One region of the Mesorhizobium sp. B283B1A genome, then DNA from elsewhere that is predicted to be linked to it. Evidence: predicted binding sites of a transcription regulator. Region 1 holds the regulator's gene; the other holds the start of a gene.
What was found. Region 1 encodes LexA, which represses DNA repair genes until DNA is damaged. Its sites were predicted from a motif close to TGTTCNNNNTGTGTTCNG; they were not measured.
Positions count from the first base shown of each region.

Region 2: a site for LexA is predicted at 4,661-4,678, ahead of uvrA (excinuclease ABC subunit UvrA). Genes of this name have one in related genera too.

Region 1 covers NZ_JAIUIQ010000018.1:68,683-75,593, reverse strand. The annotation lists gene LB577_RS17260 (ComEC/Rec2 family competence protein) at 1-1,215, shown strand, start outside; gene lexA (transcriptional repressor LexA) at 1,209-1,961, opposite strand; gene LB577_RS17250 (GntR family transcriptional regulator) at 2,391-3,188, opposite strand; gene LB577_RS17245 (ABC transporter substrate-binding protein) at 3,315-4,301, shown strand; gene LB577_RS17240 (ABC transporter ATP-binding protein) at 4,383-5,162, shown strand; gene LB577_RS17235 (ABC transporter permease) at 5,168-6,091, shown strand; gene kynU (kynureninase) at 6,110-6,911, shown strand, end outside.
Region 2 covers NZ_JAIUIQ010000022.1:23,965-30,875, forward strand. The annotation lists gene LB577_RS19585 (hypothetical protein) at 1-118, shown strand, start outside; gene LB577_RS19590 (MarC family protein) at 235-864, shown strand; gene LB577_RS19595 (OsmC family protein) at 938-1,363, opposite strand; gene LB577_RS19600 (single-stranded DNA-binding protein) at 1,558-2,079, opposite strand; gene LB577_RS19605 (ArsR/SmtB family transcription factor) at 2,305-2,619, shown strand; gene LB577_RS19610 (SRPBCC family protein) at 2,651-3,127, shown strand; gene LB577_RS19615 (ATP-dependent Clp protease proteolytic subunit) at 3,151-3,756, shown strand; gene LB577_RS19620 (hypothetical protein) at 3,846-4,139, shown strand; gene uvrA (excinuclease ABC subunit UvrA) at 4,829-6,911, shown strand, end outside.

The DNA of each region.
Region 1 (6,911 bases):
CTGTTCGATCGCGCGGCGCTGACCATGCGCAATCTGGCGATCTCGGCGATCGCCGTCATCCTGGTCTCGCCGCATGAGGTGGTCGGCCCGAGCTTCCAGATGTCGTTCGCCGCGACCGCGGCCCTGGTTGGCGCCTATGCCGGCTGGGCGGATCACCGGGCGGGAAAGACCAGACCGCCGCCGCCGAAGCGCTCCTTGCCGGGTTTCCTGACGCGCAAATTCCTGCTGGCGACAGGCGGGCTGGCCATGACGTCGATCATCGCCGGCAGCGCCACGGCGCTGTTTGCCATCTGGCATTTCCAGCGGGTGTCGCCGCTCAGCCTGTTCGCCAATCTGGCCGTCATGCCGATCGTCTCACTCGTGATGTTCCTGGCCGTTGCCAGCGCGCTGCTGATGCCGTTCGGCCTGGACGCGCCATCCCTTTACCTGATGGGCAAGGGCCTGACCGCGATGATCGCCATTTCGGCGTGGATATCGGAACGCTCTCCGGTCGATGCGGTCGGGCTCATCTCACAGCAATCCGTTCTGCTGGTGGCAATTGCCCTGGTCATCGCGACGATGGCGACGACGTGGCTGCGGCTTGCAGCGCTTCCATTCGCGCTCGCCGGCTTGCTGGTGGTGTCCGACACGCGCACGCCGGATGTGCTGGTCTCGGAAGACGCGCGGCTGGTCGCGCTGCCGATCGGCGGTGGCGAACTCGCGGTCAGCCGGGCCCGGCCGAACGAATTCACCGTCGACAACTGGAAACGCGCGCTGAGATCCGAAACCATCATCCTGCCGGAGATGTTCGACAAGGCGGATGGACAATTCGATATTGCCGATGCCGTCAGCCTGCCGCCGGGAGCGCCGTTCTATTGCACCGACGGTGTCTGTCTCGCCAGGCACCCGTCCGGTGCGATCATAGCGCATGTCGAAGACCGCAAGGATACCTGGAAGGCCTGTGGCTTCGCCGACCTGATCATCGTCAATGACGCAACGGCCTACGACGCCTGCCACAATCCGCTGGTTCTCGTCGTCACCAAACGGCAGCTCGCCCGCAAGGGCAGCGCGGCCATCTTCTTCGACCGCCAATCTGCCACCGGTCCGCCGACCATCAGTTTCGCGGTGGACAGTCCGTATCGGCCCTGGCACGCGCAGCGAAAGTTTTCGCGCGAGGCGAGGGGCCTGCAGCCCTATCGCAAACCTGACAAGCCAAGTGCCGTGCCGGCTCAGTAGCGCCTGATCAGCCCAACGAGCTTGCCCTGCACTTTGACCCTGTCTGGCCCGAAGATGCGCGTCTCGTAGGCCGGATTGGCGGCTTCAAGCGCAATCGAGGCACCCTTGCGGCGGAACCGCTTCAGAGTCGCTTCCTCCTCGTCGACCAAGGCCACGACGATCTCGCCCGGGCTCGCCGTATCGGCGTTGCGGATAATGACAGTGTCGCCATCGAAGATGCCGGCCTCGATCATCGAGTCGCCCTTGACCTCCAGCGCATAGTGCTCGCCGCCCATGATCATGTCCGGCGGCACCGAGATAGTATGCGTCTGATGCTGGATGGCATCGATGGGCACACCGGCAGCGATGCGACCCATGACCGGGATGGACACCGCTGGAACCGCATCGTCGTCATTGCCGGCAGCGGCAAAGCGCGACGGTGCCGGCTTGATTTGGCGGCCGAGGCTGCCCTGACCGAGACCGCCTTGGCCGAGACTTCCCTGGATGACGCTTGGAGAGAATTTCTTCGCCGCGTTGAGGCCCGGCGCGATCGAATCGGGCAGCCGCAGCACTTCCAGCGCACGCGCCCGGTTGGGCAGCCGGCGAATGAAGCCGCGTTCCTCCAGCGCCGTGATCAAGCGATGGATCCCTGATTTGGAGGCGAGGTCGAGCGCCTCTTTCATCTCGTCGAAGGAGGGCGGAATACCGCTTTCCTTGAGCCGTTCATGAATGAACATCAAGAGTTCATGTTGCTTGCGTGTCAGCATGGCGGCCCCCAAGGCATCTGGACAAGGTTTTGATCCAGAATGGTTCTGATCCAGAATCGAAAAAACAAACCCAGAACAAACACTATCTGTTCCAGTTGTGTTCTGCAACCGTTTAAAGTTTAGTGAATTTGGTAAGAGGGCCGTAATCATTTGCAGGGCCGGACAGGCCGGAAATCGGGGATTTTCGCCCGTTGCCGCCCGTCGCCCGCATTGAAATGTCTTGGTTAATAGCCTGCGGCCAGTCTTGCGACATGGCTCGGCATCAGCGGACGGCTGACCCTGGCGAGGCCGATTTTCGCGCCTGCGATCGGCTTGCCTGCCGTGAACGAAACGAAATCAAAACGCCAACAATCGCCGGTTCGGAAGCAGCCAGCCGATCGCGGGCTTCGGCAATCTCGTCGAGCGTCGGACGATGCGGAGGCGCCGAGATCATCCGGCAACCGCTTTCAGGCTGCCGGCGCGCCCGACGTCCTTGTTCGCGTCGCCGTCCTCGGTGTGGACATAGACGTGCAGCGTATAGCCGATGTGGGCCGTCATCAGCGCTTTTGCCCGCTCGACGTCGCGATCCAGGGCGGCTTCCATGATTGCCGTGTGGTGCTCGATCGCCATCGCCTCGCGCAGCGCGTTCATAGCCTCCTCGTAGCCGTCCTTGAGGCCGGCCGCGGCCCGCAATGTCGGCGCCAGCCCAAGAAAGCGATGGTGCCGGCGCAGCTGATCCGAGATCGTCGAGCGAAACCGCAACAGCCAGCTGGACGTCGCCGCACTCAGCAACGACGCGTGAAAAGCCTCGTGGTTCTCGTCCCACTGATCGACGGCGGCATCCGAGGGGTCGTCCACCGCGGTCTTGCACCGGGCGAGCCGGTAGTGCGCGGTGACAACCGCGTCTTCCCACTCCCGGCCGCCTTTCTCCATCGATTCCTGGAAGAGCGGTATCTCGACGACCATCCTCGCGCGCGCCAGATCCTCAAGTTCGGCGCGGGACACGGGGGCGACCGCAAAGCCGCGATTGCTGATGGCGGTGACCAGGCGTTCGGCTTCGAGGCGCGACAACGCTTCGCGCAGCGGCGTCCAGCCCACTCCGTAGGTGCCGCGCAGAGCGCTGAGCTTGAGCGGGGCGCCCGGCATGAGACGGGTGGTGAGGATATCGCGCCGCAGAAGCTGGTAGGCGGCTTCTGTCTTGGTGGAGTTCTTCTGGTCCTGCATTGCGATCCATTCGTTCTCTGCCATTGGAGAAATTATATATGATGGTGGGTGATGGCAAGAATTATATATAATGTTTGACATGCGCCGAGGGACTGACCATGATCGCTGGAGGTGCCCCGAGGCGGCGCTGATCAAATCTGGGAGGAAATGATGTTGAAGTCGAAATCCGCATGGCTGTCAGGATTGGCCCTGGCAGGCGCATTGATGGTCAGCGCCGGCAGCGCCGCGGCCGATCAGATCCGTATCGGCATTGCCAATTTCGGCGAGCATCCGCAATTGAACGCCGCCATAGCCGGCTTCAAGAAGGCGCTGACGGACAATGGCTTCGTCGAGGGCAAGGACGTCGTCTACACGGAGAGCCATACCAATTTCGACGCATCGCTGGTGCCGCAGATGATCGCCAAGCTGCAGGCCGAGCAGCCCAAGCTAATCTACACCATCACCACGCCGGTCTCGCAGATCGCCAAGAAGGCACTCGCGGGCTCCGGCATTCCGATCGTCTTTGCCGCGGTCACCGATCCGGTGGCGGCCAAGCTGGTGCCGTCGTGGGACGCGGGAGATGAAGGTATGACCGGCGCCAGCGATCTGCAGGATGTCGCCGCGGTGATGGCCTTCACCAAGAAGCTTCTGCCGAACGCCAAGCGCTTCGGCGTGCCTTACAATCCAGGCGAGGCCAATGACGTTGCCCTCGTCGAAAAGATCAAGGCGGCGGCGCCTGCGGCCGGCTTCGAAGTCGTGGAGGTCGGCATCGACAACGTCAATGACATCCAGCAACGCATCGCCTCGCTCGCCGGCAAGGCCGACGTTATCTATGGCCCGGCCTCGAACCTGATCCAGCCGGCGATCGCCGCCGTCTCCGCGGCCGCTCGCCAGGCCGGCATCCCGGTCGTCAACTCCGACGACAGCGCGGTCCGCAACGGCACCGTACCGGCAAGCTTCGCTGTCAATTACACGCAGGTCGGCGTCAATGCGGGTAACATCGCCGCCGAGATCCTCAAGGGCAAGGATCCGAAAACGATCGCGCCATCGCGCCCGGCCTACAAAGACCACATGGCGCAAATCTCCCGCAAGGCGATGGCCGCGTTCGGCATCGAGATACCGGCTTCGATGGCCGATTGCGGCTGCATCGTCGACTGATATCGGGACTGAGGGGGGGGGGGGGGGGGGGGGGGGGGGGCCCGGGGGGGGCGCCGCCCCCCGTCAGGTCAGGGAGGAACGATGCTCGAGATCCGATCCGCGCGCAAAGTATTCTACAGGGGCCAGGCCGACGAGAAGATCGCGCTGGACAGCCTCAGCCTGTCATTGGCGACTGGCGAGTTCGGCATCGTCATCGGCTCCAACGGAGCCGGCAAGAGCAGCATGCTCAACGCCATTTCCGGCGCGCTGATCCTCGATTCCGGCAAGATCCTGATCAATGGCGCCGATGTGACAAATATGCCGGTGCACAAGCGCGCCGCCAAATTGGCGCGGGTCTTCCAGGATCCGATGCGCGGCACCGCCGCCAGCATGACGGTGGCGGAGAACATGCTGCTTGCCGATCTGCGCAGCCACAAGCGCACCTTGCGGCAAGGGTTGAACGCCACAAGGCTCGCCTCCTACAAGGAGCGGCTGTCGATATTGGGCCTCGGCCTTGAAAATCGCCTCGACACGCGCGTCGACCTGCTCTCGGGCGGACAGAGGCAGTCCCTGTCGCTGATCATGGCGGTCGGCGGATCACCTGATTTATTACTGCTCGACGAACATACCGCAGCGCTCGACCCGCGCACGGCCGAGATCGTCATGCAGGCGACGGTGCGCGCCGTCAGCGCGCTGAAGCTGACCACACTGATGGTCACCCACAACATGCAGCACGCCGTCGACTATGGCAGCCGGGTGATCATGCTCGACGCGGGCCGGGTCCTGCTGGAAGTCACCGGCGAGGAAAAGGCCAGGGTCACGGTTATCGATCTGATCGGCCATTTTTCCGTCAAGACCGACCGCATGCTGCTGGCGAGCTGATCCCCATGGGCTTTATTCAGGAAGTTCTCTCCAGCTTCATCGCGATCATGCCGGTCACCCTGGCGCAAAGCCTGATCCTGGCCTTTGTCGTGCTCGGCATCATGATCCCGTTTCGCATGCTGAATTTTCCCGATCTCACCAGCGAAGGCGCGTTTCCGCTGGGCGGCTGCGTCTGCGGCGTGCTTTTGGCTGCCGGAGCAGCGCCGGTGACCGGCATCCTGGTCGCATTCATCGTGGGTTTCGCGGCGGGCTGCTGCACCGCCTTCATCCATCTGCGCTTCCGTATCCACACGCTGCTTGCCGGTATCCTGATGATGACGATGCTCTACAGCATCAATCTTCGCATCATGGGGAAGTCCAATCTCTCCGTCTTCGGTTCGCCCGCGGTGTTCGACTGGGTACCGTTCGCGCGGCCGGGTTTTCCGGCCAGCAAGATCGTCGTCGCCGGCCTTCTCGCGCTCGTCGTCTTCGTGTCGCTCCACATGTTCTTCAGGACCGAGAAAGGGACCGCGGTGCGCGCCGTGGGCGCCAATCCTGATATGGCCGAGGCGCAAGGCATCAATGTCTGGGCGGCGACCATCGGCGGCGTCGGGCTGGCGAGCGCGTTTTCGGCGTCAAGCGGTGCGCTGATGGTGCAGTCGCAGGGTTTCGCCGACGTCAATATGGGGCTGGGCATCCTCATCAACGGACTGGCCGCGCTGATGATCGGCGAGGCGGTTGTCGGCAAGCAGACGGTCTGGCGCCAGCTGCTGGCGCCCTTTGCCGGCGCGATCATCTACTACCAACTGGTGTCGTTCTGCCTTGCCGCCGGCATGCCGCCTCCCGATTTGAAGCTTGCCACGGGCCTGTTCGTGCTCGCCATGCTTGCTCTGCCAAGCCTCAAGCGCAGCCGGGGACCCGCGCCGGCTCGCGAAGCCATTCGTGAATAATCGAGGACATCACCAATCATGAACGCAACGCTCGACCTCAAGGCCGTCGAAGCCATGGATGCGGCGGATCCGGTACGCGCCATGCGCGACCGGTTCACATTGCCGGAGGGTGTGATCTACCTCGACGGCAATTCGCTCGGCGCCGCGGCGCCTGCGGTTTTCAACGAGCTGCAGAAGGCCGCGACCAAAGAGTGGGCGCAGGACCTCATTCGTGCCTGGAACACCGCCGGCTGGTTCGATATGCCGGTCGCGCTTGGCGACCAGCTCGGCCGGCTGATCGGCGCCGCCCCGGGCCAGACGGTGGTCTGCGACACGACTTCGATCAACATCTACAAGGTGCTGCATGCCGCACTCGGGATGCGGCCGGACCGGTCGGTCATCGTCGCCGAGGGCGACAGCTTTCCGACCGATCTTTATATGGCCGAAGGCGTCGCCTCGACTCGGCCGGGTACCGTGCTGCGGCTCGAAGGCGTCGATGCGCCTGATATCGAAGAGCTGATCGACGAGCGCGTCGCGGTCATCTTGGTCAACCACGTCAATTACAAATCCGGCCAGTTGCGTGACATGGCCGCGCTGACACGTAAGGCCCATCAAGCCGGCGCGCTGATCGTCTGGGATCTCTGCCACACCGCCGGCGCCTTGCCGGTCGAGCTCGACAGCGCCAATGCCGATTTCGCCATCGGCTGCACCTACAAATATCTCAATGGCGGTCCGGGCGCTCCGGCCTTCATCTATGCCGCAAAGCGTCATCACGGCGATGTCCACCAGCCGCTGAGCGGCTGGTGGGGCCATGCGCGGCCGTTTGCCTTCGAACAGGGTT
Region 2 (6,911 bases), on a different contig from region 1:
CATCACCGAAGACAGCTTCCGCTGGCTTGGCGAGCGTTCGCACGACGATGGCACGACATGGCGGCTCGAAGTCGAATTCCTGGCCCGCCGCGCGAACGAAGTTCGAAATGAAAGGTAGCGGTCCCTCACGCCCCCTCTGGCCTGCCAGCATTTCACGCCACAGCCTGTTTTCAGTACCCCTGCTTTGCTCTACCAATTGCAGGCACGGGCTCGGCCCGGCGGGAGGGGTCAGAGATGCCGAGCTTCGACAGCTTGTTCAACGCCTTCGTCACCATTCTGGTGACCATCGACCCGCCCGGCCTGGCGCCGCTGTTCCTCGCCGTGACGCGCGGCATGAACCGCGAGGAGCGCCAGCAGGTCTCGATCCGCGCCTCAGTCATCGGCTTCCTAGTGATGGCGCTGTTCGCCGTCGCCGGCGCCTCCATCCTGTCGGTGTTCGGCATCACGCTGCCAGCCTTCCGTGTCGCCGGCGGTTTTCTGCTGTTCTTCATCGCCTTTGAAATGGTGTTCGAGCGCCGGCAGGACCGCAAGGAGAAGATCGGCGACGTCGCCATCACCAAGGACATGATCCACAACATCGCCGCTTTCCCGCTGGCGATCCCGCTGATCGCCGGCCCCGGCGCCATTTCGGCGACGGTGCTGCTCTCCGGCTCGTTTCAGGGTTTTGCGGCGCAAGCCGCGCTGGTCGGCATCATCTTCGTCTGCCTCGCCATCACCTATCTGGTGTTCGTGCTGTCGGAGCGCATCGACCGCATCCTCGGCCAAACCGGGCGTTCGATCCTGACCCGCCTGCTCGGCGTCATCCTAGCGGCATTGGCCGTACAGTTCGTCGCCGACGGCATCAAGGCGCTGATGGCGAGTTGAACAGTAATCCCTACTGCCTACTGCCTACTGCCTACTGCCTACTGCCTACTGCCTACTGCCTACTGCCTACTGCCTACCTCGTCGTCGTATCGATCACTTCGAAATCGTGGGTGATCGTGGCGGTTTTGGCCATCATGGCGGAAGCCGAGCAGTATTTTTCGATCGACAGGTCGATCGCCCGCTTGACCTTGTCGGGTGACAGCGCACGGCCTTTGACGATAAAATGCATGTGGATGCGGGTAAATATCCTGGGCTCGGTTTCGGCCCGGTCGGAATCGAGCTCGACGACGCAGTCCTCGACCGCCTCACGGCCCTTTTCAAGGATGTGGACGACATCATAGGCCGAACAGCCGCCGGTGCCGATCAGCACCAGTTCCATCGGGCTCGGCCCCGGCGTCTTGCCTTCCGGGCCGGACGCGGTTCCCAGCACGACCTTATGACCGCTGCCGGACTCACCGATGAAGGTGCGTTCCTCCACCCATTTCACGCGTGCTTTCATCGAACTCGTCCTTCACCGTGTTTCCTTGACCGCTCGGCCAGCGCTCAATCGACAATGCAAAACCCCGAAAGTCCATTGGGACTCTCGGGGCACAATGCTTGAGCCAACGTTCGACTTGAGCCAACATTGGGCCTGAACCAAAATTGCGCCTAGCCAAAACTGGCGTCCGCGGTTTCGATCAGAGCCCGCCTTGATCAGAACGGGATTTCGTCGTCCAGCTCGCGCGACGAACCGCCGCCACCGCCGCCCCTGGGAGCGCTGCCGCCGCCACGGTTGAAGCTCTCGTTCGGGCTGGACTGGCCGAAATCGGAACCACGGCTGTTGCCGCCGGAATAGCCGCCGACCTGGCCACCCTCGCCCTGGCCGCGCGCGTCGAGCATCTGCAGCTCGCCACGGAATTTCTGCAGCACGACTTCCGTCGTGTATTTGTCGGCGCCGGTCTGGTCCTGCCATTTGCGCGTCTGCAGCTGGCCCTCGACATAGACCTTCATGCCCTTCTTCAGGTACTGCTCGGCGACTTTGGCTATGCCCTCATTGAAGATGACGACGTTGTGCCACTCGGTCTTTTCCTTGCGCTCGCCCGAATTCTTGTCGCGCCAGCTTTCCGACGTGGCGATGCGAATGTTGACGACCGGCTCGCCCGAGTTCAGGCGGCGGATTTCAGGGTCCGCACCGAGATTGCCGACCAGAATGACCTTGTTGACGCTACCCGCCATGATATTTCTCCGCGCTCATCCGAAACAAATTTTTGTCGCAGCACCTTACAGGCTGCGAATGTCAGCCGCCTGCTAAGGCTGGCTTTTCCCACAAGGTTTTTGTTCCCTTTTCGTTCCTATATGCACTGCCGCTGATTGTCAAGGAATGGCAACAATGCCCGAGCCCCGCATATGGGTTTCAAAACACCACTTGCCAAATCAATAAGTATCGACTTATGCTTTCCCATGATCGAAGCAGAGATTTTCCGCGCCCTCGCCGACCCGACGCGCCGCGCCGTCTTCGAGCGTCTCGCCACGGCAGAGATGAGCGTGTCGGAACTGCGCAGCGGCCTGACGGTGTCACAGCCGGCCGTGTCGCAGCATCTGGCGGTGCTGCGCAGCGCCGGCCTCGTGGTCGAGCGGCGGGCCGGCCGCAATGCCTACTACCGCGCCGATCCGCAGGGGCTTGCCCCCCTGCTCTCCTGGATCGAGCGCTACCGGACCTTCTGGCCGGAGCGTATCGAAAGGTTGAAGACGGTTTTGAAGGATATGGATCAGTGAAGGGTTTGGACCAGTGAAGGATTTGGGATCGATGAACGCCAAAAACCAAAACGAAGTCGCCCAGGATGCGCTGGAGTTCGAATACGATCTTTCCGAGCCGCCCGAAAAGGTGTGGCGGGCGCTGACGGTGCCGGAATTGCTCGCCGCCTGGATGATGCCGAACGACATCAGGCCGCAGGCCGGCAGCCGTTTTGCCTTCGCGGGACCGGAGGCTCCGATCGAATGCGAAATCCTCGACGCCGAGCCCGAACGCCTGTTGCGCTATTCCTGGCGGGAGCAGCCGGGCGATGCGACACGGCAGGACCCGCTCGACAGCACCGTCACCTTCACGCTTGCCCGCACCGTTTCCGGCGGCACGCATCTGCGCATCGTCCATGACGGCTTTGCCCGCAAAGCCATGCCCGCCGTCGCCATGGCTGGTGCCGGCTGCCGGCTTTCGCTGGGGTTGCACGAGGCCGGGAAGCCCATCGCCGCGAACACGCCGCGCCTTCTGCTGCGCGCGGCGTGAACATAGAAATCGGAGACGAAAAAATGAGCGGTGTTGCCAATCTGGTGCCGATGGTGATCGAGCAATCGAGCCGCGGCGAACGCGCCTTCGACATTTTCTCGCGGCTGCTGCGCGAGCGCATCATCTTCATCAATGGCGAGATCAACGACGACATCTCGGCGCTGGTCTGCGCACAGCTTTTATCGCTGGAGTCGGACAATCCCGACAAGGAGATCTCGCTCTACATCAACTCGCCGGGCGGCGTGGTGACCAGCGGCTTCGCCATCTACGACACCATGCAGTACATCAGTTGCCCAGTGTCGACCGTGTGCATGGGGTTTGCGGCGTCGATGGGATCGTTCCTGCTGATGGCAGGCACGCCGGGGCGTCGTATCTCGCTGCCGAACGCCACCATCCTGCTGCATCAGCCGCTGGGCGGCTTCCAGGGCCAAGCGTCCGATATCCAGCGCCATGCCGAGCGCATCGTGAAGACCAAACGCCACATGGCCGAACTTTACGCGCAGCATTGCGGCCGCAGCTACGAAGAGGTCGAACGTACGCTGGACCGCGACCATTTCATGACCGCCCGCGAGGCACAGGCATGGGGCATTGTCGACCACGTCTTCGACACGCGCAAAAAGGCGGCGTGAGGCGAAGGCAGATCGGATTTTCTTCGGCTTGCCGAAGAATTGACGAGACCGGTCTGGTTCCGATGGCGGCACCTCCCTATAATCGGGGGATGACCGACACGCATCCGTCCAGACCATCGCATCGTGTGATCGCCGCCGCAGTGCTCGCCATTGCCGGCCTCGTGTCCGGCACGGCCCTCGCAGAGGATGGCTCGCCGCCGCAGAAGGCCCTGCCCGGCGTGACTGGCGGCTATCACATTGCCAAGCCGGTCCCCCAGCCCGAGCCCGACGATGCGTTCCCCAGCAGCGGCAACGGCCAGTTCAAGATCGGCAATACCGATGTCAGGATTTCCGGCAGCATCACGGTCGATGTCGCCACGGGCGGAATGAAACCTCGAAGGTAGGGATAGCCGCGGCCGGCCCAGCACAAAAGAACAGCCCCGCCGTGCCCTAGGGCAAACGGACGGGGCTTTTCTGGATCTCAAATCCAATCTTGCCGGGAGTGTACTGCCGGCGTTTGATTTCGGATGCTTCGCGGCGTTCAACCGACGATCCGACTAGTAGTCTCTGATTTTTGTGGGGTACGGCCGGTCACGGTTTGTCGGGGCAGCGTTGAAGCTGACCCTCACACTTGCGCCTGCCGCGGCTCCAGCTAGATGTGGAGCCCTTGGGGACTATCAGGTGGCGTCATGCTCCGCTCCTTTGTCCGTTGCGACATTCGTCTCGAAGCGCAAATCGCACATGCCTGCGGCGTCTCGCAGACCGCCTTGGGGCGGCGAGGCCATCGAAAGACGGCCGGCTTCGTTGACGCCTTGAGACTGCTCCCGTGAGCCGGCGGCGTCAACCGCCTATAGCCGGTTACGGAAAAATGTGATCGCCGGGAGGTTACGTGCAGGTCAGTTTTTGCACAACTTTGTCAGGAGCGTGTTCGGCCTTTGTTCTTTCCGCTTGCCCCTTCGCGCGAAAGACGGTTAAACGACTTCCGTCGGGAGTTGTGGCGTCTCTCGACGTGGCGGCAAAAACACCTACATAGGGGATGGCCGGGAAAAGCCCGCCAATCCCATGAATTCCAGATCTGAGGCGGCGACCGGCGATGGCCGACCATAAATTCCTTTCCATTCGCGGGGCGCGCGAACACAATCTGAAGAACGTCGATCTCGACCTGCCGCGTGACAGCCTGATCGTCATGACCGGCCTGTCGGGGTCCGGCAAGTCGTCGCTTGCCTTCGACACCATCTATGCCGAAGGCCAGCGCCGCTATGTCGAAAGCCTGTCGGCCTATGCGCGCCAATTCCTCGAGATGATGCAGAAGCCTGACGTCGACCAGATCGACGGCCTGTCGCCGGCCATCTCCATCGAGCAAAAGACCACATCGAAGAACCCACGCTCGACGGTCGGCACCGTCACCGAGATCTACGACTACATGCGTCTGCTGTTCGCGCGTGTCGGCGTTCCCTATTCGCCGGCCACCGGCCTGCCGATCGAGAGCCAGACGGTCAGCCAGATGGTCGACCGCGTGCTGGCGCTCGAGGAAGGCACACGACTGTTCCTGCTGGCGCCCATCGTGCGCGGCCGCAAGGGCGAGTACCGCAAGGAGCTCCTCGAACTGCAGAAGAAGGGCTTCCAGCGCGTCAAGGTCGACGGCGTCTTCTATGAAATCGCCGACGTTCCGGCGCTGGACAAGAAATACAAGCATGACATCGACGTCGTCGTCGACCGCATCGTCGTGCGCGGCGAACTTGCCACAAGGCTTGCCGACTCCATCGAGACGGCGCTGAAGCTCGCCGAGGGGCTTGCGGTGGCCGAGTTCGCCGACAAGCCGCTCGACGCCAGCCAGACCGGCGAGGATTCGGTCAACAAGTCGAAGAACGAGACGCATGAGCGCATCCTGTTCTCGGAAAAATTCGCCTGTCCGGTGTCCGGCTTCACCATTCCCGAGATCGAGCCGCGCCTGTTCTCGTTCAACAACCCGTTCGGCGCCTGCCCGACCTGCGACGGTCTCGGCAGCCAGCGTGCCATCGACCCCAACCTCGTCGTGCCCGACGAGAACATATCGCTGCGCGACGGCGCCGTCAGCCCGTGGGCGAAATCGACCTCGCCCTACTACTCGCAGACGCTCGAAGCGCTTGGCAAGGCCTACAACTTCAAGCTCGGCGACAAGTTCAAGGATCTGACCACCGAGGCCCAGGACGCGATCCTGCGCGGCACCGGCGAGCGCGAGATCACCTTCCAGTACGATGATGGCTTGCGCTCCTACAAGACAACCAAGACCTTCGAAGGCGTCATCCCCAATCTCGAACGGCGCTGGAAGGAGACCGAATCCGCCTGGATGCGCGAGGAGATCGAGCGCTTCATGTCGGCGACGCCTTGCCCGGTCTGTAAGGGCTACCGGCTGAAGCCGGAAGCTCTGGCGGTGAAGATCGGCGGCAAACACATCGGCGAGGTCACCGAGCAGTCGATCCGCAATGCCGACAAATGGTTCACCGACCTGCCCGCCCAGCTCAACGACAAGCAGAACGAGATCGCGGTGCGGGTGCTGAAGGAAATCCGCGAGCGGCTGCGCTTCCTCAACGATGTCGGTCTCGACTACCTGACATTGTCGCGCAATTCCGGCACGCTGTCGGGCGGCGAGAGCCAACGCATCCGGCTGGCCTCGCAGATCGGCTCGGGCCTGACCGGCGTGCTCTACGTGCTGGACGAGCCGTCGATCGGCCTGCATCAGCGCGACAACACGCGGCTGCTCGACACGCTGAAGCACCTGCGCGACATCGGCAACACGGTGATCGTCGTCGAGCATGACGAGGACGCCATCCTGCATGCCGACTATGTCGTCGACATGGGACCGGCCGCCGGCATCCATGGCGGCGAGATCATCGCCCAGGGCACGCCCCAGCAGGTGATGGCCAACCCCAATTCGATCACCGGCCAATATCTGTCGGGCGCGCTGGAAGTCGCCACCCCTGGTGTTCGGCGTGAGGCGAAAAAGAATCGCCGCCTGAAAATCGTCGGCGCGCGCGGCAACAATCTGAAGAACGTCACCGCCGAAATCCCGCTCGGCACCTTCACCGCCGTCACCGGCGTGTCGGGTGGCGGCAAGTCGACTTTCCTTATCGAGACGCTGTTCAAGGCGGCCTCGCGCCGCATCATGGGCTCGCGCGAGCATCCGGCCGAGCATG